One region of the Halomonas terrestris genome, then DNA from elsewhere that is predicted to be linked to it. Evidence: predicted binding sites of a transcription regulator. Region 1 holds the regulator's gene; each other region holds the start of a gene.
The links. The regulator sigma-54, encoded in region 1, starts transcription at its own class of promoters, with help from an activator protein. The targets are predictions, from matches to a motif close to TGGCACNNNNNTTGCTNT.
Positions count from the first base shown of each region.

Region 1 (9,550 bases):
GAGCCGGCACCGCCATCTACACCGGTGACGTGGACATCCGGCAGGGCAGCATGCATCTCACCGGTGACCGGGTCGAGATCCGCCGCAACGCTGCCGGCGAACTCTCCCACGCCATCGCCACCGGCGAGCGCGCCTACATCGAGCAGCAGCCCGCGCCGGACGAGCCGCTGGTGCGCGGCTGGGGACGCACCATCGTCTATTACGTCGCCGAGCGACGGGTGGAGCTCATCGACCGCGCCGAGCTGCACCAGGGCGGCGACACCTTCGATGGCGGCTACCTGGAGTACTTCCTCGATCGCCGCGTGGTCCAGGCCCGCGCCGAGGCAGAGGGTGTCGAGGAGCGACAGCGCGTACGCATGACCCTGCAGCCCGAGCAGTAAGGGACGACATGAAGACACTTCGCGCCAACCACCTGGCCAAGAGCTACAAGCGTCGCCGCGTGGTGCATGACATCAGCCTGACCATCGGCCAGGGCAGCATCGTCGGCCTGCTCGGACCCAACGGCGCCGGCAAGACCACCTCCTTCTACATGATCGTCGGACTGGTGCGCGCCGATGCCGGCGAGGTCCACATCGATGGGCAGGACCTGTCGAGGGCGGCCATGCACGAGCGGGCCCGGGCCGGCATCGGCTACCTGCCCCAGGAGGCCTCCATCTTCCGCAAGCTCTCGGTGGCCGACAACATCATGGCGATCCTCGAGACCCGCCGCGACCTCGATCGCGCCGGCCGCCAGGCTCGCCTGGAGGAGCTGCTCGCGGACTTCCACGTCACCCACATCCGTGACAATCTCGGCATGAGCCTGTCCGGCGGCGAACGACGGCGGGTGGAGATCGCCAGGGCCCTGGCCATGGAGCCCGCCTTCATCCTGCTCGACGAGCCCTTCGCCGGGGTCGACCCCATCTCGGTGGGCGAGATCAAGGGCATCATCCGCCAGCTCAAGGCACGCGACATCGGCGTGCTGATCACCGACCACAATGTGCGCGAGACCCTCGACATCTGCGATACCGCCTACATCGTCGGCGACGGGCAGATCATCGCGGAGGGCAACGCCGAGGCGATCCTCGCCAACCAGCGGGTACGCGAAGTGTATCTCGGCGAGGACTTTCGCCTCTGAAACACCATTGTAACCTTATGACAAGAATGCCGATATTATGTGACGGCATGAAAATTGCCGTTGGCACGCTTTTTGCTAATAAACGACTTGCAACACGACCCCCGGCGGGCTAGGGTGAGGTTTTCCGGCGAATGAGTACACACCTCTCGTGGCCATGAAAGCATCCCTGCAACTTCGCGTCGGCACCCAACTGACCATGACCCCCCAGTTGCAGCAGGCCATTGCCCTGCTGCAGCTCTCCACCCTGGACCTGCGCCAGGAGATCCAGCAGGCGCTGGAAGCCAATCCCATGCTGGAGCTCGACGATGACTTCGGCGAGCAGGAGACAAGCGAGACGCCCGACGACGACTGGGCCAGCGAGATCCCCGACGAGCTCTCGGTCGACAGCGACTGGTCCGACACCTACCAGGACCTGGGCACGCCCGCCGGCAGCGGCGAGGGCCCCGACTTCGAGCGCCAGGCCGATGGCCAGAGCCTGCAGGGTCATCTCGCCTGGCAACTGGCGATGACCGACCTGAACGAACGCCAGCGGCACATCGCCGAGAGCCTGATCGATGCCGTGGACGGTGCCGGCTACCTGGGCCAGTCCCTCGACGAACTGCGCGACGGCCTCAGGAGCCAGGGCCTCGAGGGGCTCAAGGGCCGCGAGGTGGAGCAGGTACTGCTGCGGCTGCAGCAATTCGAGCCCACGGGGATCTTCGCCCGGGACCTGCGGGAATGCCTGATGCTGCAGCTCGCCGTCCTGCCCGACGACACCCCGCTGCTGCCCCAGGCGCGCCGCCTGGTCCGCCAGTTCCTCGAGGCACTGGCCGGCGACGACCGACGCCTGCTCAAGCGCCGCCTGGGCCTCGACGACGACGCCCTCGACGAGGTCATCGCCCTGATCCGCTCACTCGACCCGAGGCCGGGCAGTCGCTATTCGGAATCCGGCAGCGACTACGTCATTCCCGACCTGGTCGCTCGCCACGACCGGCACGGCTGGCAGGTGGAGCTCAACCCCGAGGCCCTGCCGCGACTGCGGATCCAGCCCGACTATGCGGCGCTGATTCGCCGCGCGGACAAGAGCCAGGACAACCAGTTCCTCAAGGATCACCTGCAGGAAGCGCGCTGGCTGATGAAGAGCCTCTCGAGCCGCAACGACACCCTGCTGCGCGTGGGGCGCGAGATCATGGCCCGCCAGCTCGACTTCCTCGAGCAGGGCGAGGAGGCGATGAAGCCCTTGATACTGGCCGACATCGCCCAGGCCGTGGAGATGCACGAATCGACCATCTCGCGGGTCACCACCCAGAAGTTCATCCATACCCCCCGCGGCGTCTTCGAACTGAAGTACTTCTTCTCCAGCCAGGTCGGCAACGGCGATGGCGATGCCCACTCGAGCACGGCGATCCGCGCCCGGCTGCGCAAGCTGATCCAGGAGGAGCCGCCGCGCAAGCCGCTCTCCGACAGCAAGCTGGTGACCCTGCTCGACGAGGCCGGCATCAAGGTGGCGCGCAGGACGGTGGCCAAGTACCGCGAGGCCATGGGCATCCCCTCCTCCAGCGAGCGCAAGCGGCTGAGATGATTCCCGGACCCCGGCGTGAGCGCCCCTCCAGCGATGGAATTCCGATCCCTTGCATGACCCGCATCAGCGGTCGGGTGCAACGCCCTCCACAGGGGGTTTGCACGGCAGGAAAAAGGGTTACAATCGAAGCACCAACCGAAGGACGAAGGAGCGTGTCATGCAAGTCAACATCACCGGCCATCATGTGGAACTGACCGACGCCCTGCGTGACTATGTGAACGAGAAGCTCACTCGCGTGGAACGCCACTATGACAACATCACCACCGTGCAGGTCACGCTCTCCGTGGAGAAGGAGAGGCAACAGGCCGCCTGCACCCTGCATGCCGCCGGTGCCGATCTGCATGCCGAGGCCATGGACGGCGACATGTACGCCGCCATTGACGCCCTCGCCGACAAGCTTGACCGCCAGCTCGTCAAGCACAAGGAGAAGGTCCAGGCCCGCGCCCAGGGCGCCGGCGCCCGCTGATCCACCATGACACTCGAAGCCATCCTGCCCCCCGAGCGCACCCTCTTCGGGGTGCCCGGGGGGAGCAAGAAGCGGGTGCTGGAGTTCTTCAGCACCTTCATCGCCCAGAACACCCCGAGTCTCGACAGCCAGGAAGTCTTCGGCCGCCTGATCGGCCGCGAACGGCTTGGCAGCACGGGGATCGGCAATGGTGTCGCCATCCCCCATGCCCGCGATCCTCACTGCAAGGCGCCCATCGCCGGCTTCCTGAAGCTGGCCGAGCCCATCGACTTCGATGCCGTCGATGGCGAGCCGGTGGACCTGATCTTCGTGCTGCTGGTGCCGGAGGAGGCCGACGAGGCCCATCTCGCGCTGCTGGCCCAGGTCGCAGGCGTGATGAACGATGCCGAGACCCGGGGCCGGCTGCGCAAGAGCGCCAGCCAGCGCGAGCTGCATGAGCGGCTCATCGAGGCGATCCGACGACAGTCCTCGGGCTGATCGCCCCTCACCGGGCCACCCGGCCAGCCACACGACCAGGAGACCCGCCATGCAGCTCGTGATCATCAGTGGCCGATCCGGCTCAGGCAAGTCGATCGCACTGCAGGCGCTCGAGGACCTCGGCTACTACGCCATCGACAACCTGCCGGCCATGCTGCTCGGCCCGCTGGTGGACGAACTCAGCAGCGACCACTCCCCCCACACCTCGATCGCGGTGAGCATTGACGCCCGCAACCTGCCCCATGCGCTCGAACGCTTCCCCAGCCTGCTGGAGGAGGTCCGCGCCCGCGGCATCGACGGCCAGGTGATCTACCTCACCACCGATGCGCGCATCCTGCTCGAGCGCTACTCGGAAACCCGCCGGCGCCACCCGCTGACACGGGGCAGCGACATGACCCTGGCCGAGGCGATCGATTCCGAGGAGACGGCGCTGGCCGAGATCCGTGACCTGGCCGACCTGGTGATCGACACCTCGCGCCTCTCGGTTCATGAACTGCGCCGGCGCATCAGTGACCAGGTGGGGAGCCACCGGGCCGACCAGCTGACGTTGACGGTGGAGTCCTTCGGCTTCAAGCGCGGGGTGCCGCTCGACGCCGACCTCGTCTTCGACGCCCGCTGCCTGCCGAACCCCTACTGGGATCCCCGGCTCCGGCAGGACACCGGACGTGACGCCTCGATCATCGAGTTCCTCGACGGCTACCCCATCGTCGGCGAGATGCATGACGACATCCTGGCCTGGGTCGAGCGGTGGCTACCCGCGTACGAGGCCAGCCATCGCAGCTATCTCACCGTCGCCATCGGCTGCACCGGCGGCCAGCACCGTTCGGTCTACCTGGCCGAGAGGCTGGCCCGGCACCTCGCCGAACGTCACCCCAGCGTGCGGCTCCGCCATCGCGAGCTGGGCATCCACGACACCCTCCCCCTGCTCCCGACGTCCAGGGCCGACAACGCGGACGAGGGAACCTGAGGCGTGCCGCAACGCAAGCTCACCCTGACCAATCGGCGCGGCCTGCATGCCCGGGCGGCCACCAAGCTGGTGCAGTGCTGCCAGCCCTTCCAGGCACGGGTCACCGTGTCCCACGCCGGTCGCGAGGCCGACGCTGCCAACATCATGTCGCTGCTGATGCTGGCGGCCCCCTGCGGTACCCAGCTGACCATCAGTGCCGAGGGCGAGGACGCCGAGGCGACCCTCGACGCCATCGAGGCGCTCTTCGAGGCCCGCTTCGAGGAGGACGCCTAGGCGCCGGCGACGGTCATCTCATCGATGAGCCAGCTGCCGGTATGGATGCTGCCGCGGGTATCGGTGTCGTCACCGACCCCCGCCAGCCCCTTGAACATCCCCTCGAGGTTGCCGGCGATGGTGAACTCTTCCACCGGGTACCGGATCTCGCCGTCCTCGACCCAGAAGCCCGCCGCACCGCGGGAGTAGTCGCCGGTCACGCCGTTGACCCCCTGCCCCATCAGCTCGGTGACCAGCACGCCGCGCCCCATGCGGCGCAGCAGCGCCTCCTGGCTCTCCAGAGGGGCGGAGATGCGCAGGTTGCGCGCCCCACCGGCGTTGCCGGTGGACTGCATGCCGAGTCGCCGGGCACTGTAGGCCGAGAGCATGTAGCTGGCCAGGCGGCCGTTCTCGATGAAGACATTGTCACGGGTCTGGACCCCGTCGTTGTCGAAGGGGCTGCTGGCCATGGCACCGCGCTCCATGGGCTTCTCCTGCAGGCTGAACCACTCGGGGAAGAGCGACTCGCCCAGACGGTCGCAGAGGAAGGAGGCCTGGCGATAGAGGGCGCCGCCGGCGATGGCGCTCATCAGGTGTCCGACCAGCCCGCTGGCCAGGGTCGGGTCGAACAGCACCGGCAGCCGCCCGGTCGCGGGACGCCGGGCGCCGAGCCGGCGCAGGGTGCGCCGCGCGGCACTCGCCCCCACCGCCTCGGGCGCGGCCAGATCCCGCGGATCCCGCGCACTGGTGTAGTCGTAGTCGCGCTGCATGCCCCCCTCGTCCTCGGCGATCAGCATGCAGGAGAGCGAGTGACGACTGCCCCGCTGGCTGCCCAGGAAGCCATGGCTGTTGGCATAGACCCGCACGCCCTCGCCACTGGAGAGCGAAGCGCCGTCGGAGCTGCGGATACCGGCCGTGCCGCGCCCGGCGGCCTCGCAGGCGAGGGCCAGGTCGATGGCCTGCTCGGTACTCAGCTCCCAGGGATGATGGACATCGAGATCCGGCAGTTCACGGGCCATCAGCTCGGCGTCGGCCAGGCCCGCGGCCGGATCCTCCCCGGTATGGCAGGCGATGGCCACTGCCTTCTCCACCACCGCACGGATCGAGGCCTCGCCGGCATCCGTGGAGGAGGCACTGCCCTTGCGCTTGCCCACATAGACCGTGACGGCGATGCCCTGGTCACGGGAGAGCTCCACGGTCTCCACCTCTGCCTCGCGGACGCTGACGCCGATCCCCTGATCGACGCTGGCCCCCACCTCGCAGGCGTCGGCGCCCAGTTGCCTGGCCAGTTCGAGCGCCGACTGGGCGCGGCTCTCCAGCAGGGCCTGCTGGGTGGCGGCATCGAAAGCCTGTGTCATGCGATTCTCCTCGTCACCCGGCCCGCAGGCCGGAAGGTCTTCATGTTCGTTGCGCAGCCCGCCGGCGCGGGCTGGTATACTGTCGGCATCCTCTCAGCCTAAATCGATGGAAGCGGCATGTCCCAGGAATCTCCCCGTGAGCTGCTCGCGCAGATCACCCAGTCGGATGACGAGCCCGTCAGCAAGTCCCAGCTCAAGCGCGAGATGCATGCGCTGCAGCAGCTGGGCGAGGCGATCATCGCCATGAGTCCCGCCGAGCGCGCCCGCTTCCCCCTCTCCGACGACATGCTGGCCGCCGTGGAGGAGACCTCGCGCATCCGCTCCCACGAGGGCCGGCGGCGCCATATGCAGTACGTGGGCAAGGTCATGCGCCGCGAGAACCTCGAGGCCATCCAGGCGGTGTACGACGAGATCGAGCAGGAGAAGCTCCGCCGCGACCACGCCTTCCATCGCCTCGAGAAGTGGCGCGATCGTCTCCTCGAGGAGGGCGACGCCGCCGTCGAGGCCTTCATCGCCGACTACCCGGACGTGGACCGGCAGGCCCTGCGCCAGCTGATCCGCAACGCCCGTCGCGAGCGCGAGCAGGGCAAGCCGCCCACCAATGCCCGCCGCCTGTTCAAGCTGGTCCGCGATACGGCGGGGCTGTAGGCCTCACACCGCTCGGGGCTGATCCGGCGGCAGGCCTGCGAGGAGGCGCTGTGAATACTTCCCTGTACGCTACCGATTCCCTGCTTCGCTCTCGCATCCTGCTCCGCTTGCAGGACCGGTGCAGGCCATCCATGGCCAGCCCGTTCGGAGCAATGCTCCTCACCCCTGGAATCGGACCTCCTCTTCGGCCGCCCCCGGCGCCCCTCGCTCCTACAAGGCCCCTATGGGGTCAGACCCCAGCCAAGTCGCCATGCCTGCATAGTGCACCTTTCCCGCCGTGCCGACCCCCGCCGGGGTCTGACCCCATAGGGACCGCCGACGTCGGCGGCTCTACTACAGCGCCTTAGGACTGGGTGCCGCCGACCGTCAGCTCATCGAGCTTGAGTGTCGGCTGGCCCACGCCTACCGGCACGCCCTGCCCCTCCTTGCCGCAGACGCCGATCCCGGTGTCCAGTTCCATGTCGTGGCCGATCATCGACACCCGACCCATGGCCTCGGGGCCGTTGCCGATCAGGGTCGCCCCCTTCACCGGGGCGGTGATGCGCCCATCCTCGATCAGGTAGGCCTCGCTCGCCGAGAAGACGAACTTGCCCGAGGTGATGTCCACCTGGCCGCCACCGAAGCTCACCGCGTAGAGCCCACGCCTGACGCTCCTGAGGATATCGGCGGGATCGTCCTGGCCGGCCAGCATGTAGGTGTTGGTCATGCGCGGCATCGGCAGGTGGGCGAAGGACTCGCGGCGGGCGTTGCCGGTGGGCGCCATGCCCATCAGGCGGGCGTTGAGCTTGTCCTGCATGTAGCCGGTGAGGATGCCATCCTCGATCAGCGGCGTGTACTGCCCCGGCGTGCCCTCGTCGTCGACGCTCATGGAGCCGCGACGATCGGCCAGGGTGGCATCATCGACCACCGTCACGCCCGGCGAGGCGACCCGCTGTCCCATCCGCCCGGCGAAGGCCGAGCTGCCCTTGCGGTTGAAGTCACCCTCCAGGCCGTGGCCCACGGCCTCGTGGAGCAGGATGCCCGGCCAGCCCGGGCCCAGCACCACCGGCAGCTGGCCGGCCGGGGCATCGACCGCCTCGAGGTTGACCAGCGCCTGACGCACGGCCTCCCTGGCGAAGCGCTCGGCCACGTTGTCGTCGCGCAGCCGCGCCATGGAGTAGCGTCCGCCGCCACCGGCACTGCCGCGCTCGCGGCGGCCATTCCTCACCGCGATCACGCTGACGTTGAAGCGCACCAGCGGGCGGATGTCCGCCGCCAGGGTGCCATCGCTGGCCCGTACCAGCACGACCTCGTGCACCCCGGTGAGCGAGGCACTGACCTGGCTGACGGCGGGATCGGCCCCCCGGGCCAGCCGGTCGGCCAGCTTGAGCATGGCGATCTTGTCCTCGGCGGTCAGGCCCGAGAGCGGGTCCACCCCACCATAGCGGCCCTCACTGGCCACCACCACGCGGGGCGCCACCTCGAGCCGGCTGCCGCTGCGCACGATGCCGGACGCAGTCCGGCCGGTCTCGGCCAGGGCCTCGCGGGTGATCTGGTTGGAGTAGGCGAAGCCGGTCTTCTCGCCGGCCATGGAGCGCACCCCGACGCCGCCGTCGATGTTGTAGCTGGCCTCCTTGACCTCACCGTCCTCCAGCACCCAGCCCTCGTGCCAGCTGCGCTGGAAGTAGAGATCCGCGTAATCGATGCCCTGGCCCAGGGCATCTGCCAGGCCCGAGTCCAGGGCATCGAGGTCCAGCCCGCCCGGGGCGAGCAGGATCTCGGCGGCGTCTTCGAGAAGGGTATGATGGCGTGATGTCATTCGGCACTTTCCACGGATATCTGGGGCGAGGTCCAGGGACCCCGCACTCGGTAATGAATTCGGGTCACCCGGTCGATGGCGTCGCCGAACAGCCGATCGGCGATGAACAGTGCGCCGCCGACCACCGGTGCGCCGGCAATCACGGCGGCCAGCGGCAGGTTACGGCTCACCGGCACTGTGACGCCCAGGCGCTGGTCGAGTTCCCGCCGCGCCAGGTCCACGCTGCCGTCCAGGGTGAAGAAGGTGGCCGGCCCGTCGACCTCCACCGGCCCGCGGGTCTCCAGGATTCCACCATACAGGGTCGCGGCGCCGGTGACACTGTCGAAGGCGGTGCCCTGACCGGTGACGTCGGAGAAGTCGAGCCTCAGGCGACGCAGCAGGTTGTCGACGTTGAGCAGCCCCACCAGCCGCGCCGAGGGTGACTCGATATTGACGAAACGACCGTCGCGCAGCAGCACCTCGATGCTGCCGCGGGAACGCTCGAGGGCGAACTGCCAGGGCGCCCCCGGCCAGGCCAGCTGGCTCGAGACCCGCGTCTCGCGGTTGCGGATCGACACCGGCTGGCCGAGCCGCTCCAGCAGGGTGCCCAGGTCTCGACCATCCAGGTCGAGCCGCGCCCGGGACAGGCTGTCGCCGGGCCCGGCAGCCTCCCAGACCAGTTCGCCTCGGGCCGAGACCTCGCCCAGCGTCAGCCCCAGCGGCGCCACGGTCAGGCGCTCCGGCGTGGCCTGCCAGCGCGCCGTGAGGGGGCCGAAGCGCCTCCCTTCACGTTCGATGTCGGCGATACGCAGTCGGCCGTGGGGCAGGTCGCCCACCCACGCCGGCAGGGGCTCAGGCTCGGGGGGCATGGCGATCTCGTCGAGCAGCGAACCGGCGGGGCCGGCCTGGGGCAGCAACCCGTCGAGGGAG
Region 1 is NZ_JBMHFZ010000023.1:16,369-25,918, reverse strand. Features, by position in the region: gene lptA (lipopolysaccharide transport periplasmic protein LptA) at 1-380, shown strand, start outside; gene lptB (LPS export ABC transporter ATP-binding protein) at 389-1,114, shown strand; gene ACOMD9_RS17975 (RNA polymerase factor sigma-54) at 1,263-2,675, shown strand; gene hpf (ribosome hibernation-promoting factor, HPF/YfiA family) at 2,833-3,141, shown strand; gene ptsN (PTS IIA-like nitrogen regulatory protein PtsN) at 3,148-3,618, shown strand; gene rapZ (RNase adapter RapZ) at 3,668-4,585, shown strand; gene ACOMD9_RS17955 (HPr family phosphocarrier protein) at 4,589-4,858, shown strand; gene pmbA (metalloprotease PmbA) at 4,855-6,195, opposite strand; gene yjgA (ribosome biogenesis factor YjgA) at 6,313-6,843, shown strand; gene tldD (metalloprotease TldD) at 7,187-8,641, opposite strand; gene ACOMD9_RS17935 (YhdP family protein) at 8,638-9,550, opposite strand, start outside.

Region 2 (9,550 bases), on a different contig from region 1:
CCGACGGCAAGGTGCAGCTGTGGGGCCTGGTGGAGAACCAGCAGGAGAAACTGGCCGTGCAGGTGGCCGCCGAGAACACCCGCGGCGTCAAGGCGGTGGAGAACAACCTGGGGTTCGTGCCCCGGGGCATGGCGAGCTTCTGAGCCCGTCGACCCAGTGGACAAGCGGGGCGGCCAGGGGCCGCCCCGCTTGTCTTCGTGCTGGCCGGCGATCTCAGCCCCGGGAGGCTTGCGCCTGGTTCAGGGCGTTCTCGAGGTTCTCGAGGCTGCGCTCGAGCTGGTGCAGCTTGTCCAGGCCGAACAGGCCGATGCGGAAGGTCTTGAAGTCGTCACCCTCGTCGCACATCAGCGGGACGCCGGCCGCCACCTGGACCCCGGCCTCGCCGAAGCGACCGACGATGCCGGGGTCGTCGGTGTAGCTGACCACCACGCCGGGGGCCTCGAACCCCGGAGCGGCGACGCTCCTGAAGCCATGCTCGGCAAGCATGGCGCGCACGCGCTGGCCCAGTGCCAGCTGCTCCTCGCGCACCTTCTCCAGGCCATAGGCCTCGATCTCGGCCATCACGTCGCGCAGCGTGACCAGTCCATCGGTGGGCAGGGTGGCATGGTAGGCATGGCCGCCCTCCTCGTAGGTCTCCATGATCGACAGCCACTTCTTCAGGTCGCAGGCGAAGCTGGTACTGGTGGTCTCGTCGATGCTCTCCCGCGCCAGGCGCGACAGCATGACCATCCCGCAGCAGGGCGAGGCGCTCCAGCCCTTCTGGGGGGCACTGACCAGCACGTCGACCCCCAGGTCCTGCATGTCGACCCAGAGGGTGCCGGAGGCGATGCAATCGAGCACCAAGAGGCCGCCCTCCTCGTGGATGGCATCGGCGACCCGTCGCAGGTAGTCGTCGGGCAGCAGCATGCCGGACGAGGTCTCGACATGGGGGGCGAACACGATGTCGGGCTGCTCGGCACGGATCGAGTCGATCACGTCCTCGATGGGGGGCGGGGCGAAGGGCGACGTGGGGTCGTCCTCGTCGAGCCGCCGCGCCTTGAGCACATCGACGTCCGAGGGAATGCGGCCCATCTCGAGGATCTGGCTCCAGCGATAGCTGAACCAGCCATTGCGTATCACCAGGCAGCGACGGTCGGTCGCGAACTGGCGCGCCACCGCTTCCATGCCGAAGGTGCCGCTGCCCGGCACGATCACGGCACTGTGGGCGTGGTAGACCCGCTTCAGGGTGGCGGATATGTCACGCATCACGCCCTGGAAGCGGGCCGACATGTGGTTCAGCGCACGATCGGTGTAGACCACCGAATACTCCAGCAGCCCATCGGGGTCGACATCGGGTAGCAAGCCGGCCATTTCGTTCTCCGTATTGATTCCAGGCCTTCGTGGCCGAAGGCCCATTCATGCCCTGAGCATATTCCGATTCGCTAACGGGGGCCAGCGGCGGGGGGCCTGTGGCCGGGGTTGTCCGACCTCTTTGTATGGGCAGAACGGCGCCTGCGGCGCCGCAAGTGGCTCAACTGCCCTGGGCGGCCTGGATGGCGGTCAGCGCGATGGTGTAGACGATGTCGTCCACCAGGGCGCCGCGGGAGAGGTCGTTCACCGGCTTGTTGAGGCCCTGCAGCATGGGGCCGACGCTGACCACCCGGGCGCTGCGCTGCACCGCCTTGTAGGTGGTGTTGCCCGTGTTGAGGTCGGGGAAGACGAACACCGTGGCCCGGCCGGCCACCGGCGAGTCCGGCGCCTTCTGGCGGCCGACGCTCTCGATGGCGGCGGCGTCGTACTGCAGCGGCCCGTCGATCAGCAGGTGCGGCGCCTGCTCCCGGGCCAGGCGGGTTGCCTGGCGTACCTTCTCCACGTCGGCGCCACTGCCGGACTCGCCGGTGGAGTAACTGATCATCGCCACCCGCGGCTCGATACCGAAGGCCTGGGCGGAACGGGCACTCTGCAGGGCGATCTCGGCCAGGGTCTCGGCATCCGGGTCGGGGTTCACCGCGCAGTCGCCGTAGACCACCACCTGTTCGGGCAGCAGCATGAAGAAGATCGATGACACCTGGCGGTAGCCCGGCGCGGTCTTGATCAGCTGGAAGGCGGGACGCACGGTGTTGGCGGTGGTGTGCACGGCGCCGGAGACCAGGCCGTCGACCTCGTCGAGCTGCAGCATCATGGTGCCGAGCACCACGTTGTCGTGGAGCTGCGCCTCGGCGGTGAGGGCGTTCACCTTGCCGGTGCGTCGCTCCACCATGGGCGCCACGTAGCGTTCGCGGATGCTGTCCGGGTCGATGATCTCGAGCCCCTCGGGCAGCTCGATGCCGCGGTTGCGGGCGACCTCCACGATCTCCTCGCGCTTGCCGAGCAGCACGCAGCGGGCGATGCCGCGGCGCTGGCAGATGGCGGCCGCCTCCACGGTGCGCGGCTCGTCGCCTTCCGGCAGGACGATGCGCCGGCTGGCCTGCTGGGCCAGCTTGACCAGCTGGTGGCGGAAGGCCGAGGGCGACAGGCGCCGGGTGTAGCCGCGGCTCAGGTGGTCCTTGAGCCACTGCAGGTCGATATGGGCGGCGACGAAGCCGGCCACGCGCTCGGCGCGCTCCAGGTCGTCCATGGGGATGTCGTTGCCCATCTGGCCGAGGTTCCTGGCGGTGGTGAAGCTGTCGGTATCCACCGCCAGCACCGGCAGGCCGGTCTTGAGCGCCGGGCGGCACATCTCGATCATGTTGTCGCCGGGCAGGTAGCCGTTGGTGAGCAGCACGCCGGCCATGGGCACACCGTTCATGGTGGCCAGCGCCGTGGCGAGCACGATGTCGTCGCGGTCACCGGAGGTGACGATCAGGCTGCCGGGGCGGAACACATGCAGGGCGTTGGCGGCACTGCGCGCACACAGGCTGGTGGAGAGCACGCGACGGCTGGCCGCCTCGCCCTCGCTGAGGAAGCGAGCGTCCAGGGCGCGGGCCACGTCCAGCATCCGCGGGGCGTTCAACGAGGGGGTGTAGGGCACCACGCCGATCAGCTGGAAGCGGTCGGTGGCCAGTGCCGGTGAGTGACGGCGCAGCTCGGCGAGCTGGTGGTCGTCGAGCATGGGGGCGGCGGTGCCCGGCGCCAGGGCGGCATCGTCGTTGCCACTCGGCAGGTTGTGCATGCGCATCAGGATGCAGCCCAGGGTGCGTGTGGAGGTGACGCCGCCGAAGGCGCGGGCGTGCATGTCGAGCTGCTCGGCCAGGGCCCGGGGCTCGGCCATGTCGCCGGTACCCACCAGGATGATGCGGGCGTTGAGGGCATGGGCCAGCTGGGCATTGAGCTGGGTGGCGTAGGTGCCATGGCGGGTCGGCACCAGGCCCTCCACCACCAGCAGCTCGGGCGGGCCACCGCGATGCGCAGCGATCGCCCGGTCCTGGAGTTCCACCACCTGTTCCATCAGCACGTCCAGGCGATCATCGCGGACCAGTCGCTCCATCTCGGCCTGGGCGATCGGTGCCGGCGGGCGCAGTCCCAGGGTGCCGGCCACCAGGGCGGTGGAGCGGTCGGGGCCCGGGCCGTTCAGTTCATCCTGGCGCAGCGGCTTGAGGAACCCGGCCCGGAGGCCGATGGCGTCCAGTGCCTGGATCAACCCCAGGCAGGCGGAGGTGAGGCCGGCGCCCTCGCTGGTGGGGACCAGCAGCAGGGTCTGGGGCGCCTCGGGCATCTCGCGGGGTGTCATCGGGTGGCGGCTCCCAGCAACTGGCGGGTTTCCTCGGCGATGCGCCCTTCCTCGTCGGTGGGGATCACCCACAGCCGCGGGGCGGCCGGGTGGCGGCCGTCGATACGTCCCTCGCGACCACCCACGGTCGCGGCATTGGCCTTCCTGTCGAGGCCGAGGCCGAAGTGGGGCAGGTGATCGACCACCTTTCCCCGTACCAGTGACGAGTTCTCGCCGATGCCGCCGGTGAAGACGATGCCGTCGAGCCGCGGCAGGGCACAGGAGAGCCCCGCCAGCGACTTGGCGATGCGGTAGCAGAACACCTCGATGGCCAGCCGGGCGCCGGCGTGGCCCGCCTCGGCGGCGCTCTCCAGCTCCCGCATGTCGTGGCTCAGCCCGGACAGGCCCAGCAACCCGCTGCCGCGGTTGAGTACCTCGTCGATGCGTTCCAGCGTCCAGCTGAGCTGGCGACCCAGGTGGGCATGCAGGCCGGGGTCCACGTCGCCGCTGCGGGTGCCCATCACCAGGCCCTCGAGCGGGGTCAGGCCCATGCTGGTGTCGAGGCTCCGCCCCTCCCGGACGGCGGCGGTGGAGCAGCCGTTGCCCAGGTGCGCCGTCAGCCAGTTGCCGCCCTCGAGGCTGCTCAGGGCATCGGCGCGGGCACTGACATAGGCGTGGCTGGTGCCGTGGAAGCCGTAGCGTCGGATGCCGTGGTCCCGGTAGAGCGCCTCGGGCAGGGCATAGCGGTAGGCCCGTGCGGGCAGGCTCTGGTGGAAGGCGGTATCGAAGACCGCGACCTGGGGCAGCTCGGGGAACAGTTGGCGAGTGGCCGCCACCCCCTGGAGATTGGCCGGGTTGTGCAGTGGTGCCAGGGCGGCGGTCTGCTCGATGGCCGCCACCACGGCGTCATCGAGCAGCGCGGCCCGGGTGAAGTGCTCGCCGCCGTGGACGACCCGGTGCCCCACGGCGACCGGGCGGTGGCCCTCGAGACCGTCGAGGATCGCCTCGAGGGCCTCGACATGCCCGGCATCGGCCAGGGCCCGCTCGAAGCGTTCGCCGCGACTGTCATGGCCAAGCAGGCGGGCGTCGTGCTCCCCCACGCGCTCGACCAGGCCGGTCAGGCGCGGCTGCCCGGGGTCGGCGGGTACCAGGGCGTACTTGATCGAGGAGGAGCCACAGTTGATGACCAGCACCGGGTCGTTCATCGGCACTCCTTGCTTGAGGAAGAACAGGCAGGACAGGAGGACGTCAGTCTAGCATGCTGCCCTGCGTCAGAAAGTGGCGGATACCCTCGGTCATCCATCGGTATTGCCGACATGCCGCTCCCTTCGTCACTTCGCCCCTGTCCCTTTCACCCTGGCGTGCCCCTGGCAACTGGCGGTGGTTGCCGTGCAGGGCCTGAGCCTATACTCGGCAGTAGCGCGTATCCCGGCGGCCGTGGCACTGCCGTCGGTGCGAATACCTTCCCCATCCAACTGCTCGGTGGCAGCGCGGTGCTCGGCCTGTCGCGGCGGTGAGGGTACTTGCACCCGAACCCGGGGTGTACCAGAATTGGCCGTACGTGGGGAAACGCTGTTTCCTAATTGGAGGTGCACCATGAAAACGCTCGTCATTTCCTCTGTGTCCGCACTGCTGGTCGCGGGAGCCCTGGGGGCCACCGCCCAGGCCCAGCAGCCCCTCTACCCGCAGGGCTATCTCGGTGGTGACGCCATGTTCTGGGAGCTCGACCGCGATCGGGCGCCCGATCGCGACAGTGTCGGCCTGCGCCTGCGCGGCGGTGCCCAGTTCAACGACTACTTTGCCGCTGAAGGTCACCTGGGGGGTGGTGGTTCCGATGGTGGCGTCGAGCTGGACTACCTGGTCGGCGCCTACGCCAAGGGTATCCTGCCCATCTCCCGGGAATTCCGTCTCTATGGCCTGCTGGGCTACACCGAGGTGGACTTCGATGTCGACCGCGAGAGCGACTTTTCCTACGGGGCGGGTGCCGAATTCGACGTGGCCCCCAACCTGGCGATCGGCGGTGACTACATGCGTTACCTCGACAAGTCGAATTATACCTTCGACGCAGCGAGCGTGGGCCTGACCTACCGCTTCTGACGCGCGACGTCGATCCGCGGCTCACGGCACCCCGAGGCGAAATGCCTCGGGGTGCGCTTTTTTGGTGCCCCGAAAAGCACTGAAGTGGTGCAAGGCGTAACTGTTTCGTGCTCGAGGCTGATCTGGCGACAGGCCTCCGAGGGGGCGCTGTGAACCCCTTCCTGGGCGCTACCGATGCCCTGCTTCGCTCTCGCGTCCCGCTCCGCTTGCAGGTCCGGTGCTGGCCATCCATGGCCAGCCCGTTCGGAGCGGTGCTCCTCACCCCTGGCATAGTACCCCCTCTTCGACCTGTCCCCGTCGCCTCTCACTTCCTGCGCGGCCAAGGCCTCGAGCATGACAGCGACATGCGACCCGCGCTTGTTAAGCGCCCGGGCTGGCATGGCACGCCTTGTGCAAGGCCATGGGCAGGAGACACCTGACCTGTCTGCCCGGGAGCTGCCATGACCGTTTCACCGACCACGCCGGATGCCGGCTTCGATGCGGCCCTGACGCCGCGACTGCTGTTCACCGACCTGGATGGCTCGCTGCTCGACCACCACAGCTATGACTGGTCCCCCGCCCGGCCCTGGCTGGCCCGCCTCAGGCAGCTCGGGGTGCCGGTGATCCCGGTGACCAGCAAGACCCGCAGCGAGATCGTGCCGCTGCGTCGGGCCCTGGGGCTGGTCGATATCCCCTTCGTCGCCGAGAACGGCGCCGTGGTCGGCCTGCCGCCGGCGTGGTGCCATGCCCGTATCGACCGCCCTGGCCCCGACGGCCTGGCCATTCGCACCCTGGGGGTGGATATCGGCTTCATCCGCAAGCGCCTGGCGGTGTGGCAGGCGCGGCTGGGCGTGAGCTTCACCACCATGAGCGAGATGTCCCTCGACGAGCTCGTCACCTTCACCGGCCTGCCCGAAGCCGAGGCGCGCCTGGCGCGGATGCGCGAGGGCAGCGAACCGCTGGTCTGGCAGGACGACGAGGCCGCCCTCGAGGCCTTCCGTGCGGGACTCGCCGGCGACGGCCTGCAGCTGGTGCGCGGCGGGCGCTTCTGGCACGTCACCGGCGAGTCCCACAAGGGCAGCGCGGTGGCGTGGCTGGTGGAGCGCTACCAGGCGCTGCGCGGCCGCCGCCCGCTGACCCTGGCGCTGGGCGACGGGCCCAACGACATCGCCATGCTCGAGGCGGTGGACCAGGCGGTGGTGATCCGCGGCTGCCACGGCCTGCCGGTGGAGCCGGCCCAGCCGGCGCTCTATCGCAGCGAGGCGACCGGCCCCGCCGGCTGGGCCGAGGGGGTGGCCTACTGGTGGGGGCGAGCCGACCGCCGGGTAAGGCCGGCGGTCGGCATGGCACCTGAACCGGTAGAGGCGGTAGGCCCATGAGCGACTTCCACCAGAACGGCATCATCACCGACTTCCACAACCTGACCCGGCGCCCGGTGGACTCCCTGGAGGCGGACCTGGTGCGCTTCTCGCGTCGCCGCCCAATGAGCCTGATCCTGCCCTCGCTCTACTCCGAGCTGGAGGGGCCCGCCCTCGAGGCGATCGTCGAGGAGATCCGCCGGGTGCCCTATCTCGCCGAGGTGGTGATCGGGCTGGACCGGGCCGACCGCGAGCAGTTCCTGCGTGCCCGGGAGTTCTTCGGCCGGCTGCCGCAGCACCATCGCATCCTCTGGAACGACGGCCCGCGGCTGCGCGCCCTGGACGAGGAGCTGGACGCCCAGGGGCTCTCGCCCCAGCAGCCGGGCAAGGGGCGCAACGTCTGGTTCTGCGCCGGCTTCGTCCAGGCCTCCGGGCGCGGCGCCGTGGTGGCGCTGCACGACTGCGACATCCTCACCTACGAGCGTGGCCTGCTGGCGCGGCTCTTCTACCCGGTGGCCCACCCCCATTTCAACTACGAGTTCTGCAAGGGCTACTACCCGCGCATCGCCGACGGGCGGCTCAACGGCCGCGTGTCCCGGCTGATGGTCACGCCGCTGCTGCGGGCGCTCAAGCGCATCCACGGGCCGCTGCCTTACCTGGAGTACCTGGACAGCTACCGCTACACGCTCTCGGGGGAGTTCTCCATGCGCGCCGAGGTGCTCGACGGCATCCGCATCCCTGCCGACTGGGGCCTGGAGGTCGGCGTGCTCTCCGAGGTGCATCGCAACTACTCCACCAAGCGGCTCTGCCAGGTGGACCTGGCCGACGCCTACGACCACAAGCACCAGCCGGTCTCGGAGGAGGACGCCTCCGCCGGGCTCAATCGCATGAGCCTGGACATCGCCAAGGCGCTTTACCGCAAGCTGGCCACCCAGGGAGTGACCTTCAGCGCAGAGGGCTTCCGCACCCTCAAGGCGACCTACTACCGCCTGGCCCTGGACCTGATCGAGGCCTACGACCACGATGCGGTGATGAACGGCCTCTCCCTGGACCGCCACGGCGAGGAGCGGGCCGTGGAGCTGTTCGCCGCCAACCTGCTCGAGGCCGGCAGCGCCTTCCTCGACAACCCCGGCGAGCGCCCCTTCATCCCCAGCTGGAACCGGGTACGCTCGGCGATTCCCGACCTGCCGGAGCGGCTCCACGACGCCGTGGAGGCCGACAACGACCCCTCCGGGGAGCTGTAAGCCATAAGCTGGAAGCTGGAAATCAGCCTGGATTTGACGCCGAGGGAAGGTGTCAAGGTTTTTCTTCAAGCTTCCAGGCGCGAAGCGCCGCTCTTCAAGCTCCCGGCGAAGCCGGGTACGGCTTCTTCACCAGCCACAGGCAGCGATAGGGCGCCAGGCTCTCCGGCGGCGCCCAGGGGGCTTCCTCCAGCAGGTCGAACCAGGTTCTCTCGCCGAGGGCGGGAAGCGTCAGCGGCTGGGGGGCGTCGGTGACGTTGTGGATCGCCAGCAGGCGGCGCCCGTCGGGCAGCGGGCCGCGCTCCAGCACCAGCAGCTCGGGCGGCGTCTCCAGCACTCGCTGGGGAGCGTCCGGGTGGAAGCAGGGCTCGCCGCGGCGAGCCGCCAGCCGGCGGGTCAGCGCCTCGAAGACCATCCGGGTCGGCGTGTCGGGGCTGTCCAGCAGCAGCTCCAGCTCGTCGCGCTGCCAGCGGCGCCGGTTGATGGAGCGCAGGCGGCCGCTGCGCTCCACCCCCTCCAGGTCGTTCAGGGTGCCGGTCAGCACGTGGAGGTAGAGCGCCGGGATGCCCCGCAGGCCGAGCATCAGCTGCTGGCCGCACAGGAAGCGCTGCATCTGCCAGGGGTCCGGCCCGCGACGGGTGCCCTTCATGGCATCGAACCAGGTGATGTTGATCTCGTAGGGGCTGTCGCTGCCGTCGTCCCGGGTGCGCATGCTGACGAAGCCGCCGAAGCGGTGCATCAGCTCCAGCAACGCATCGATCTCGTGCTGGGGCAGCCAGCCCTCCAGCGGGCGCACGCCGATGCCGTCGTGGCTGGCGGTAAAGTTGAGAAAGCTGCAGCCGGGGGGCAGGGACGGCAGGCTCTTCAGCCAGGACGCCAGGGTGCCCGCCTCGCCGCTGGTCAGGGTGTGCAGCAGCAGCGGCGGCAGCGGGAACTGATAGACCAGGTGCGCCTCGTCGGGAGGGTTGTTGGGGGAAAGCCGCTCCAGGCCCAGGTAGCTGAGGTTCTCCCGGTGGGGCACGTTGGTCTCGGTGAGCAGCAGGGTCCCCGGCGCCACATGGTCCACCACCGCGCGCAGCAGCCGCACCACCTCGTGGGTCTGGGGCAGGTGGATGCAGGGGGTGCCGACCGCCTTCCACAGGTAGGCGATGGCGTCGAGACGCACTACCCGGGCCCCCTGGCCGAGGTAGAAGAGCAGGATGCCGATG
Region 2 is NZ_JBMHFZ010000004.1:113,568-123,117, reverse strand. Features, by position in the region: gene ACOMD9_RS06075 (CBS domain-containing protein) at 1-143, shown strand, start outside; gene ACOMD9_RS06070 (aminotransferase class V-fold PLP-dependent enzyme) at 214-1,350, opposite strand; gene pta (phosphate acetyltransferase) at 1,511-3,688, opposite strand; gene ACOMD9_RS06060 (acetate/propionate family kinase) at 3,685-4,872, opposite strand; gene ACOMD9_RS06055 (porin family protein) at 5,264-5,764, shown strand; gene ACOMD9_RS06050 (HAD-IIB family hydrolase) at 6,205-7,122, shown strand; gene ACOMD9_RS06045 (glycosyltransferase family protein) at 7,119-8,345, shown strand; gene ACOMD9_RS06040 (sugar phosphorylase) at 8,440-9,550, opposite strand, start outside.
Region 2: the regulator sigma-54 is predicted to act here: its motif matches at 6,144-6,161, upstream of ACOMD9_RS06050 (HAD-IIB family hydrolase).

Region 3 (9,550 bases), on a different contig from region 1:
GTCCATGACGATGCCGATGGCCATCAGCAGCGCCACCAGGGTGATCATGTTGAGCGACAGGCCGGTCAGGGCCATCACGAAGAAGGCCCCCATGAAGGCGGCCGGCAGCCCCAGCACCGCCCAGAGTGCCAGTCGCGGGCGGAAGAACAGGCTCATCACCAGCACCACCAGCACCAGGCCCATCAGGCCATTGCCCACCAGCATCTGCAGCCGGTCGCGCACGATGCCGGTCATGTCCTGGGTCAGGGCGAGCCGGACCCCGCCATCCCAGCGCGCCCGCTCGGCCTCGACCAGGGCGGCGAGGTCATTCATCACGTCCAGGGCATCGTCACGCAGCGTCTTGCTGACCTCCAGGACCAGGGCGGGCTCGCCGTTGAAGCGCACCTGCTCCTCGGGCTGCTCGCCCACCTCCTCCAGGGTCGCGATCTCGCCCAGGGTCAGCTCCCCGCCCTCGCCGTCGGAGACCACCACCAGGCTGTCCAGCTCGCGCAGCGTGCGGCGCTGGTCGGTGAAGCGCAGCAGGATATCGCGGTCGCGAGTCTCCAGGGTGCCCAGCGGCATGTCGAGGCTCTGGCGTGCCACACGGGCCGCCAGCTCGCGAGCCGAGAGCCCATGCTGGCCGAGCACGTCGCGGGGCACCTCGACCTGCCACTGCCGCTGTGACATGCCCCGGATGGTCACGTCCGCCACCCCGGGCAGGGTCATCAGGCGCTCCTCGAGGACCAGGGCATAGTCCTCCAGCTGGCTCAAGGGCATGTCACCGCTCACCGCCACCGCCGCCACCAGGTCGCTGCGATGCAACTCGCGCACCACGGGGCGTTCGGCGCGGGTGGGCAGGTCGGTCAGGGCGTTGACCTCGGTATCCAGGTCATTGATGAAGCGGATCGGGTCGCCGCCGGCCTCCATGGTCGCCGTGGCACTGGCCAGGTTGTCCTGGGCCACGCAGGCGAATTCGTCGAGGAAGTCGATGCCCTTGACCGCGTCGAACAGGCGCCGGCAGACGGCATCCTCGACGTCGGCGGCGCTGGCCCCCCGATAGACCACCTCGATGCTCGCCTCGACGGGGCGGTAGTCGGGAAAGGTCTCGCGCTTGAGGCCGGGGGCGGCGAACAGCCCCGCCGCGATCAGCAGGAGCAGCAGCAGGTTGGCCGCGGTGGGGTGCCCGGCGAACCAGCGGATCATGGCCGCTCTCCCGCCGCCAGTGCCTGCAGGCGCCGCTCCAGGGCCTCGTCGCGCCGGGGGCTCAGCGCCATGCCGCTGATCGCCGGCTGCAGGTCATCGACGATCACCCGATCGCTCGGCGACAGGCCATCCTCGATGATCGCCAGGTCGTGCTGCTCGAAGGCGACCTCGACCGGGCGGCGCTCCAGGCGGTCGTTCGCGTCGGCGAGGTAGAGCTCGCCCTGGTGCACCGCCGATGCCGGTACCGCCAGACGCGGGGCCGGGGCCTCGGCCGAGAGGCGAACCCGCACGTACATGTCGCGCTGCAGGGGTGGCCGGTCCGGCGGCCGGGCATCGCGATAGGGATGGTCGACCCGCACCACCACCCGGGCGGCACGGGTGGCGGGGTCCAGGCCACTGGCCACCCGAACCACACGCCCCGTCCAGGTCACGCCCTCGGCCCCGACCAGCTCCACCTCGGCACGGATTCCCGAGAGATCCAGCCGCTCGCCGAGATCCAGGGCGCCATCGGGAAGGTCCGGCAGGGCCACGCTACCCAGCAGCCGGCGCAGCTGGGCGAAGGGCACATGCGCCTCGACCTCGGCGGCCGCCAGGTTGTCGGCCTGGAACAGGCGCTGGCCGGCCCCCACGAACTGGTGCATCTCCACCTCCACCTCGCCCAGGCGCAGGTCGTAGGGCGCCACGAAGCGGGTGTCCTCGAGGTCGCGGCGGGCCTGGGCCAGCCGTGTGCCGGCACGCTCGCGCTGGGCGCTCAGGGACTGGCCACGGGCGGGGATCAGGGCCAGCTGGTTCTCGAGCGACGCCACGGCCTGTCGCTGGGCCAGGGTGGCGCGGCGCTGCTCGTCGAGCTGGGCGCGAGCCACCGCCCCGCTGCCGGCCAACCGCTCGATGCGTGCCAGCTCCTGCTCGGCCAGCGCCAGACGCTCCCGCTCGAGCGCCAGCAGGCGGCCGGTATTCTCCTCCTCGACACCGAGCTGGGCCTGCTCGGCGGCCAGGCTGGCCAGTTCGGCCTCGGCCTCGGCGATGGCCAGCTCGTAGCGGGAGGGGTCCAGCGCCACCAGCAGGGTGCCCTCGCGCAGCATCGAGCCGCTCTCCAGGTCCGGATGACGCTCCACCACCCGGCCCGCCACATTGGCCACCGCCTGCCAGGTCTCGGTGGGGCGGGCCACGCCGTGGCCGCGAGCCTCCAGGCGAAGATCCAGCGGTTGCGCCGCTATCACGGTGACGCTCGGCGGCGGTGATGCCGTCTCGCCATGCAGAGGTGTCTGGCGATTCGCCACGAACAGCAGCAGGAGCGCGACACCGGCCGCGAGCCCGACCAGCACCGTGGCCAGCCGACCCAGCCGCCTGAGCAGGCGGCTCATGGGTGCTCCTCCCCGTCGGCGGCGATGCCGTGGCGGTAGATCGCGAAGACCCCCGGCGCCTGGTCGAGGATGCGCCCCACCTCGCCGGCCATCAGCGACTGGATCACCAGCCCCTGGATGGAACCGATGAACTGCAGGGCGGCGGCCTCGAGATCCAGCCCGGCCCTCAGTTGACCGGCCTCGCGGGCCCGCAGCAGCAGGCCCTCGACGCGCTCGCGATAGAGGAACAGCAGCGAGCGCACCATGCGCCGGGCAGGCGTCGGCCGGGCATGCTGCAGCTGCCCCAGCAGCAGGCGCGGCACTCCCGGGTGCTCGGCGATGAACTCGACATGGGCCATGAACATGGCCTCCAGTGCCTCGAGGGGCGCACCGGCACCGGCCGCCGCGGCATCCAGCCGCTGCATCACCCGCTTGCCGACCCAGTCCACCACGGCTTCCCAGATGGCGTCCTTGCTGGGGAAGTGGCGAAACAGCGCCCCCTGGGTGACGCCCATCTGCCTGGCGATCTCGCCGGTGGTGATCGTCGCCGGCTCCTCCTGGCCGCAGAGCTCGATGACCGTCTCCACGGTGCGCTCCCGACGCTGCTCGGCGGTGAGGTGGCGCTTGACTGGCATGGTCGGCCTCGCTGAAAGATAGTAACTGATTACTATCTTATGCCACGACAGCCTTCCTTGCCAACGGCCAGTTCTACCCGCCGCGCCTCCGACGCCTATCGCCCAGGAACACCAGGGCCATCTTCATCCGTTCGTCCTGCTGCAGCTCCGCCAGTCGGGCATACTGCGCGCCGAGCTGCTCGTGGAAGCCATGGATCCAGGCCAGCAGATCCTTCACCTGTCGAAAGGCCATCTCGCACCTCCTGCGTTGGGTATCGCATGACTGCGGTCAGCTGCCGCGCGCCAGCAGCATCGCCTTGATCCGGCCGATGGCACGCATGGGGTTGAGCCCCTTGGGGCAGACCCAGGTGCAGTTGGCGATCTGGCGGCAGCGGAACACGCTGAACGGGTCGTCGAGTTCCGCCAGGCGCTCGTCGGTGGCGGTATCACGGCTGTCGATCAGGAAGCGGTAGGCCTGGATCAGGCCGGCCGGGCCGATGTACTTGTCCGGGTTCCACCACCAGGAGGGACAGGCCGAACTGCAGCAGGCACAGAGGATGCACTCGTAGAGGCCATCGAGTTTCTCGCGATCCGCCGGGTCTTGCAGGCGCTCGATGGCCGAGGGCGGGTCATCGTTGATCAGCCAGGGCCGGACCTTCTCGAACTGCCGGAAGAACAGCGACTGGTCCACCACCAGGTCGCGGATCACCGGCATGCCGGGCAGCGGACGCAGAGTCAGGGTGTTGGCGTCGCCCAGCACCGACTCGACCGAGGTGATGCAGGCCAGGCCGTTCTTGCCGTTGATGTTCATGCCATCGGAGCCGCACACCCCCTCCCGGCAGGAGCGCCGATAGGCCAGGGTGGGATCCCGCTGCTTGAGGTGCTCGAGGACGTCGAGCACCATGGCCTGGCGAAAACGCTCCTCCACGTCCAGGGTTGCCATTCTCGGCAGGTCGTCCTGCTCCGGATGATAGCGATAGAGCTGTACCTTGATCATGGGCGGATCTCCGGCTGGCGTACGGCCGGCCCGGGGAATATCGCGGCGACAGGCCCCGGTTTCATGCCTCGGCTCCTCCCGCCGGCTGTCGCGAACCGTCGGGGTCAGCGCTCGAGCCTTGAACATGCATTGATTTTACTTCTTGCAGGATAGTCGTCCGGTCAGGAGGATCAACTCGCCTCAGCGCGTCCCGCCTCCGCCCTTGAGCCCCAGCCGCCTGGCGAGCTTGTGCAGGTTGCTGGGATCCACCTCCAGCCGCCGGGCGGCCGCCGCCCAGCGCCCGTCGCAGGCGGCCAGCGCCTCGCGGATCGCCCGGCGCTGGGCCTGTTCCACTCGCTCACGCAGCGTCGGTGGCGCCATCACGTCCGCCCCCGGCGGCACCCCCGATGCACCACCGGACTCCTCGGCACGGACGGGAATGTCGAGCCGGGCGGGCTCCAGGGTGATGATCTCGTCGCGTCGCGCGCCCTGGCTCAACGCCTTGATCGCCGCCCGGCTGATCACGTGCTCGAGTTCGCGCACGTTGCCCGGCCAGGCGTAGGCGAGCAGCGCCGCCTCGGCGTCCGGCGAGAGCCGCAGGCTGCGCACCCCGAGCCGGGTACGGTTGATCTCCAGGAAGTGGCCGGCCAGCACCAGCACGTCGCTCCCCCGCTCGCGCAGCGGCGGGATGGCCACCGGGTAGGCCGACAACCGGTGGTAGAGGTCGGCGCGGAAGTGGCCGTCGCGCACGGCGTCGGCCAGGTGGCGATTGGTGGCGGCGATGATCCGCACGTCGACCCGGCGCGGGGTATCCTCGCCCAGGCGCTGCACCTCGCCTTCCTGCAGGGCCCGCAGCAGCTTGGCCTGCACCGGCAGCGACAGCTCACCCACCTCATCGAGGAACAGGGTGCCGCCGTCGGCCGCCTCGAAGCGCCCGGGACGCTCGGCGGTGGCGCCGGAGAAGGCGCCCTTCACGTGGCCGAACAGTTCACTCTCCGCCAGCGACTCGGGCAGTGCCGCGCAGTTCACCTGGACCAGCGGCGCCTCGCGGCGGGTCGAGCGGCGGTGCAGGCGGCGGGCGAAGAGCTCCTTGCCCACCCCGGTCTCCCCGCTGAGCAGTACCGGCAGGTCGGACCCCGCCACCACATCCAGCTCGCGCAGCAGCCGCTGGAGCACCGCACTGTGGCCGAGGATATCGCGTGCCTCGGGGGCCGCTAGGGGCGGGCCGGTCTCCTGCCGGGCCATGCGCAGGGCGCGCAGGTCCCGCTCCAGGCGGCTGACCCGTACCGCCGCCTCGACCAGCAGCGCATAGCGCTCCAGGGTGGCCCGGTCATCGGCATCGAAGGTGCCCGCCTCCAGGGCATCCAGGGTCAGCACGCCCCAGGGCTCGCCCTCCACGTGCAGGCTGATGCCCATGCAGTCGTGGACGTGCAGCGGCTGGCCCGGCTGCTGCTCCACCAGGCCGTCGTAGGGGTCCGGCAGGCTGGCATCCGGCGGGAAGAGGGTGGTGCGTCGACTGGCGAGGATGGTCGCCAGGCGCGGGTGCTGCGCCACCTCGAAGCGCCGCCCCAGCGCCTCGCGCACCAGGCCCTCCACGGCCAGCGGCACCAGGGCATTCTCCTCCAGGTGCAGCAGGCAGACGGCCCCGCAGCGGAATCCCTCGCGCAGGGTGCGCACCAGGCGCTGCAGGCGTACCGCGCTGGGCAGGTCGGCGACCAGGTCCGCCAGAAGGGTGTCGTCAAGCATGGTGATATTCACCGTCAAGGGTTCAATCTACCCTAATCGCTTCGGGTATTTTTCACCACCATGACCTGCAGGCCCCATGGAACGCGCACTTGGGAACTGGCACGCCGCTTGCTAGATGAGAGTACCACTCATCCCTGTCATTCATCCGACCCAGGAGCTCCTGACATGAGCCTGATCGAACAGACCGTCGGTCGCACCGCCCTGACCCTGCCCGGCGCCACCCGGGTGTTCAACGAACACGCCATCGACTTCTGCTGCGGGGGTCGTATCAGCCTGCGCGAGGCCGCCGAGCGCGTCGGCCTGGCCCCCGAATCGCTGGTCGCCGAGCTCGAGGCGCTGCCGCAAGGCGCCAGCGACGAGCGCGACTGGCAGTCGGCCAGCAACGACGAGCTGATCGACCATATCCTGACCCGCTACCACGATGTCCACCGCCAGCAGCTGCCCGAGCTGGTGCGCATGGCCCGTCGCGTCGAACAGGTCCACGGCGAGCGCGACGCCTGCCCCAACGGGCTGGCCGACCTGCTCACCAGGATCCACCAGGAGATGGAGAGCCACATGCAGAAAGAGGAGCAGATCCTCTTCCCGATGCTGCGCCGTGGCCTCGGTGCCCAGGCCCAGGGGCCCATCACGGTGATGCGCCACGAACACGACGACCACGGCGTTCACCTCGAGCAGCTGGCGGCGCTGACCCACGACATCACCCCGCCGAAGGGCGCCTGCACCACCTGGCGCGCCCTCTACACCGGGTTGCACGAGTTCCGCGACGACCTGAGGCAGCACATCCACCTGGAGAACAACCTGCTCTTCGAACGCGCCGGCTGAGCCGGTCGCACACGCGACGGTGCGTCGCCAATCTCGGCGACGCACCGGGGAGGCCACCATGAAAGCCATCATTCTCGAACGCCTGCACGCCGACCACTATCGCTACGAGGCGCTGCTCTGCATCCTCGACCGCCAGCTGCACATCGCGGCCTGCGATGAAACGCCCGATTACCGGCTGCTGGCCAGGCTCTGTCACTACCTGACCCGCCAGCCGGAGGAGTGGCATCACCGGGTGGAGCACACCCTGTTCGAGCGGCTCGCCGCGTGCCATCCCGACAGCCGCGACACCCTCGAGGTGCTGGTCGAGGAGCACCGACGCATCACGACCTACGGTCGCGAGCTCGAGGAGGCGTTTCGCCGCCTGGCAGACGAAGCGCCGGATGCCGAACTGGAAACCCGCCGGCTCGACCTGGCACGCGCCTTCAGCGAGCTCTACCACCATCATCTGCATACCGAGAACCGCCACGTCTTCCCCCTCATCGAGCAGTGCATCCCCGCCGAGGAGCTGGACAGGATGTCGCCCCGGATCTCGCTCTCGAGCCCTGCCGAAGGCAGTCCCGGCTTCCAGCGGCTCTACCGGCAGATTGCCGACAAGCGGACCGGGCTGCGCCTGGGCCACGGCGAACAGGCGGATTTCTGCCCGCTCTGCGACGCCAGGCCAGCCGACGCCTGAACGAGCATCACCGCGTGTCCCCATGGCCATCCGTGGGGGTCTCGCAGGTGACCGGCCACCCGAATCCGCCTCGCCATGACCCGCGTCAAGGGCCTCCGGTGAGTGGTCGACTAGCATGGTCGGGTTTACGAGACAGCGAGGAGAGCGACATGGAGCTCGTCTGCCCGGCCGGCAACCTGCCGGCCCTGAAGCGGGCCGTGGATGAAGGCGCCGATGCCGTCTACTTCGGCTTCCAGAACACCACCAACGCCCGCCAGTTCGCCGGCCTCAACTTCACCGACCGGCGCGCCCGGGAGGGCATCGACTATGCCCATGCCCGCGGCAGGCGGGTCTTCTGCGCCATCAACACCTACCCGCAGCCGGACGGCTGGGCCATGTGGACCCGCGCCGTGGACCAGGCCGCCGAGCTCGGCGTCGACGCCCTGATCCTGGCCGACATGGGCCTGCTCGACTACGCCGCTCGTCGCCACCCGGACCTCGCCCGCCACCTCTCGGTGCAGGGCTCGGCCACCAGCCACGAGGCACTGCGTTTCTACCACGACCAGTTCGGCATCAGGCGCGCCGTGCTGCCGCGGGTGCTGTCGATCACCCAGGTGCGCGACCTGGCGAAAAAGAGCCCGGTGGAGCTCGAGGTGTTCGCCTTCGGCAGCCTGTGCATCATGGCCGAGGGGCGCTGCTACCTCTCGTCGTACCTCACCGGCGAGTCGCCCAACACCCGCGGCGTCTGCTCGCCGGCGGCCCACGTGCGCTGGGAGGAGACCCCCGAGGGGCTCGAGTCGCGTCTCAACGGCGTGCTGATCGACCGCTACGGCGAGGGCGAGAACGCCGGCTACCCCACCCTGTGCAAGGGCCGCTTCGAGGTCGGTGGCGAGACCTACCACGCCATCGAGGAGCCCACCAGCCTCAACACCCTGGAGCTGCTGCCGGAACTCGCCGAGCTCGGCATCAGCGCGGTGAAGATCGAGGGGCGCCAACGCAGCCCGGCCTATGTGTCGAAGGTCGCCGGCATCTGGCGCCAGGCGCTCGATCGTCTCGACCGGACGCCCGGGCACTTCCACCCGGATGCCGCCTGGATGGCCAGTCTCGGCGAGGTCTCGGAAGGCAGCACCACCACCCTGGGCGCCTACGAGCGCCGCTGGAAATAAGAGAGAGCCCATGTCCGCCATCCCCACGCTCCAGCTGTCGCTCGGCCCGGTGCTCTTCTACTGGACCCGCGAGGGCTACGCCGACTTCTATCGCGAGGCCGCCGACTGGCCGGTGGACATCGTCCATCTCGGCGAGTCGGTGTGCTCTCGGCGCCGCGACATGAAGCTCGACGACTGGCTGGGCATCGGCCGCGAGCTGGCCCAGAGCGGCAAGCAGGTGGTGCTCTCGAGCCAGACGCTGATCGAGTCCGAGGCCGACCTGCGCGACCTGCGCAAGCTGTGCGACAACGGCGAGTTCCTGGTCGAGGCCAACGACCAGAGCGCGCTGCAGCGCCTCTCCGCCAATGGGCTGCCCTTCGTCGCCGGGGCGGCGCTCAACCTCTACAACCCGGCGACGCTGGCGGTGCTGGCTCGCGCCGGCATGCAGCGCTGGCAGGCCCCGGTGGAGATGTCCCGTGACGACCTGGCCCGGCTGCTCGCCGACAGCCGCAAAGCGGGGCTCAAGGCCCCCTGCGAGGTGTTCGCCTACGGTCACCTGCCGCTGGCCTGGTCGTCGCGCTGCTTCACCGCGCGGCGCTACCAGAAGCCCAAGGACCGCTGTCGCTTCGTCTGCCAGAAGCACCCGGAGGGCCTCACCCTGCGCTCCCAGGAATCCCGGCAGGTGTTCACCCTCAACGGCATCCAGACCCTCTCCGGCGCCTGCCAGGACCTGCGCCACGAGGTCCCGGCCATGGCGCAGATGGGCGTCGGGATCGCCCGCCTCAGCCCGCGCCCCGAGGGCATGGCCGAGGTGGTGGCCGCCTTCGATGCCGCGCGGCGCGGCGCACTTCCCGCCCCCGACCCGTTGAGCCTGGTGGACGCCGAGATCTGCGACGGCTACTGGCACGGCCGCCCCGGCATGGACAACACCCGAGGAGCGACACTCCCATGAGCCATCCCGCACCAGCCATCGACACCGTGACCCTGCCGACCCCGCACCTGCCCATCGCCGGCTTCGACGCCCGGGACGACCGGGCCTTCCCGGGGCACCGGGCGGCGGTGGTCTACCT
Region 3 is NZ_JBMHFZ010000001.1:365,415-374,964, reverse strand. Features, by position in the region: gene ACOMD9_RS01780 (efflux RND transporter permease subunit) at 1-1,182, opposite strand, end outside; gene ACOMD9_RS01775 (efflux RND transporter periplasmic adaptor subunit) at 1,179-2,546, opposite strand; gene ACOMD9_RS01770 (TetR/AcrR family transcriptional regulator) at 2,543-3,160, opposite strand; gene ACOMD9_RS01765 (hypothetical protein) at 3,234-3,392, opposite strand; gene ACOMD9_RS01760 (succinate dehydrogenase iron-sulfur subunit) at 3,429-4,133, opposite strand; gene norR (nitric oxide reductase transcriptional regulator NorR) at 4,317-5,861, opposite strand; gene ytfE (iron-sulfur cluster repair protein YtfE) at 6,027-6,683, shown strand; gene ACOMD9_RS01745 (hemerythrin domain-containing protein) at 6,742-7,356, shown strand; gene ubiU (ubiquinone anaerobic biosynthesis protein UbiU) at 7,506-8,501, shown strand; gene ACOMD9_RS01735 (U32 family peptidase) at 8,512-9,432, shown strand; gene ACOMD9_RS01730 (anaerobic ribonucleoside-triphosphate reductase activating protein) at 9,429-9,550, shown strand, end outside.
Region 3: the regulator sigma-54 is predicted to act here: its motif matches at 5,959-5,976, upstream of ytfE (iron-sulfur cluster repair protein YtfE).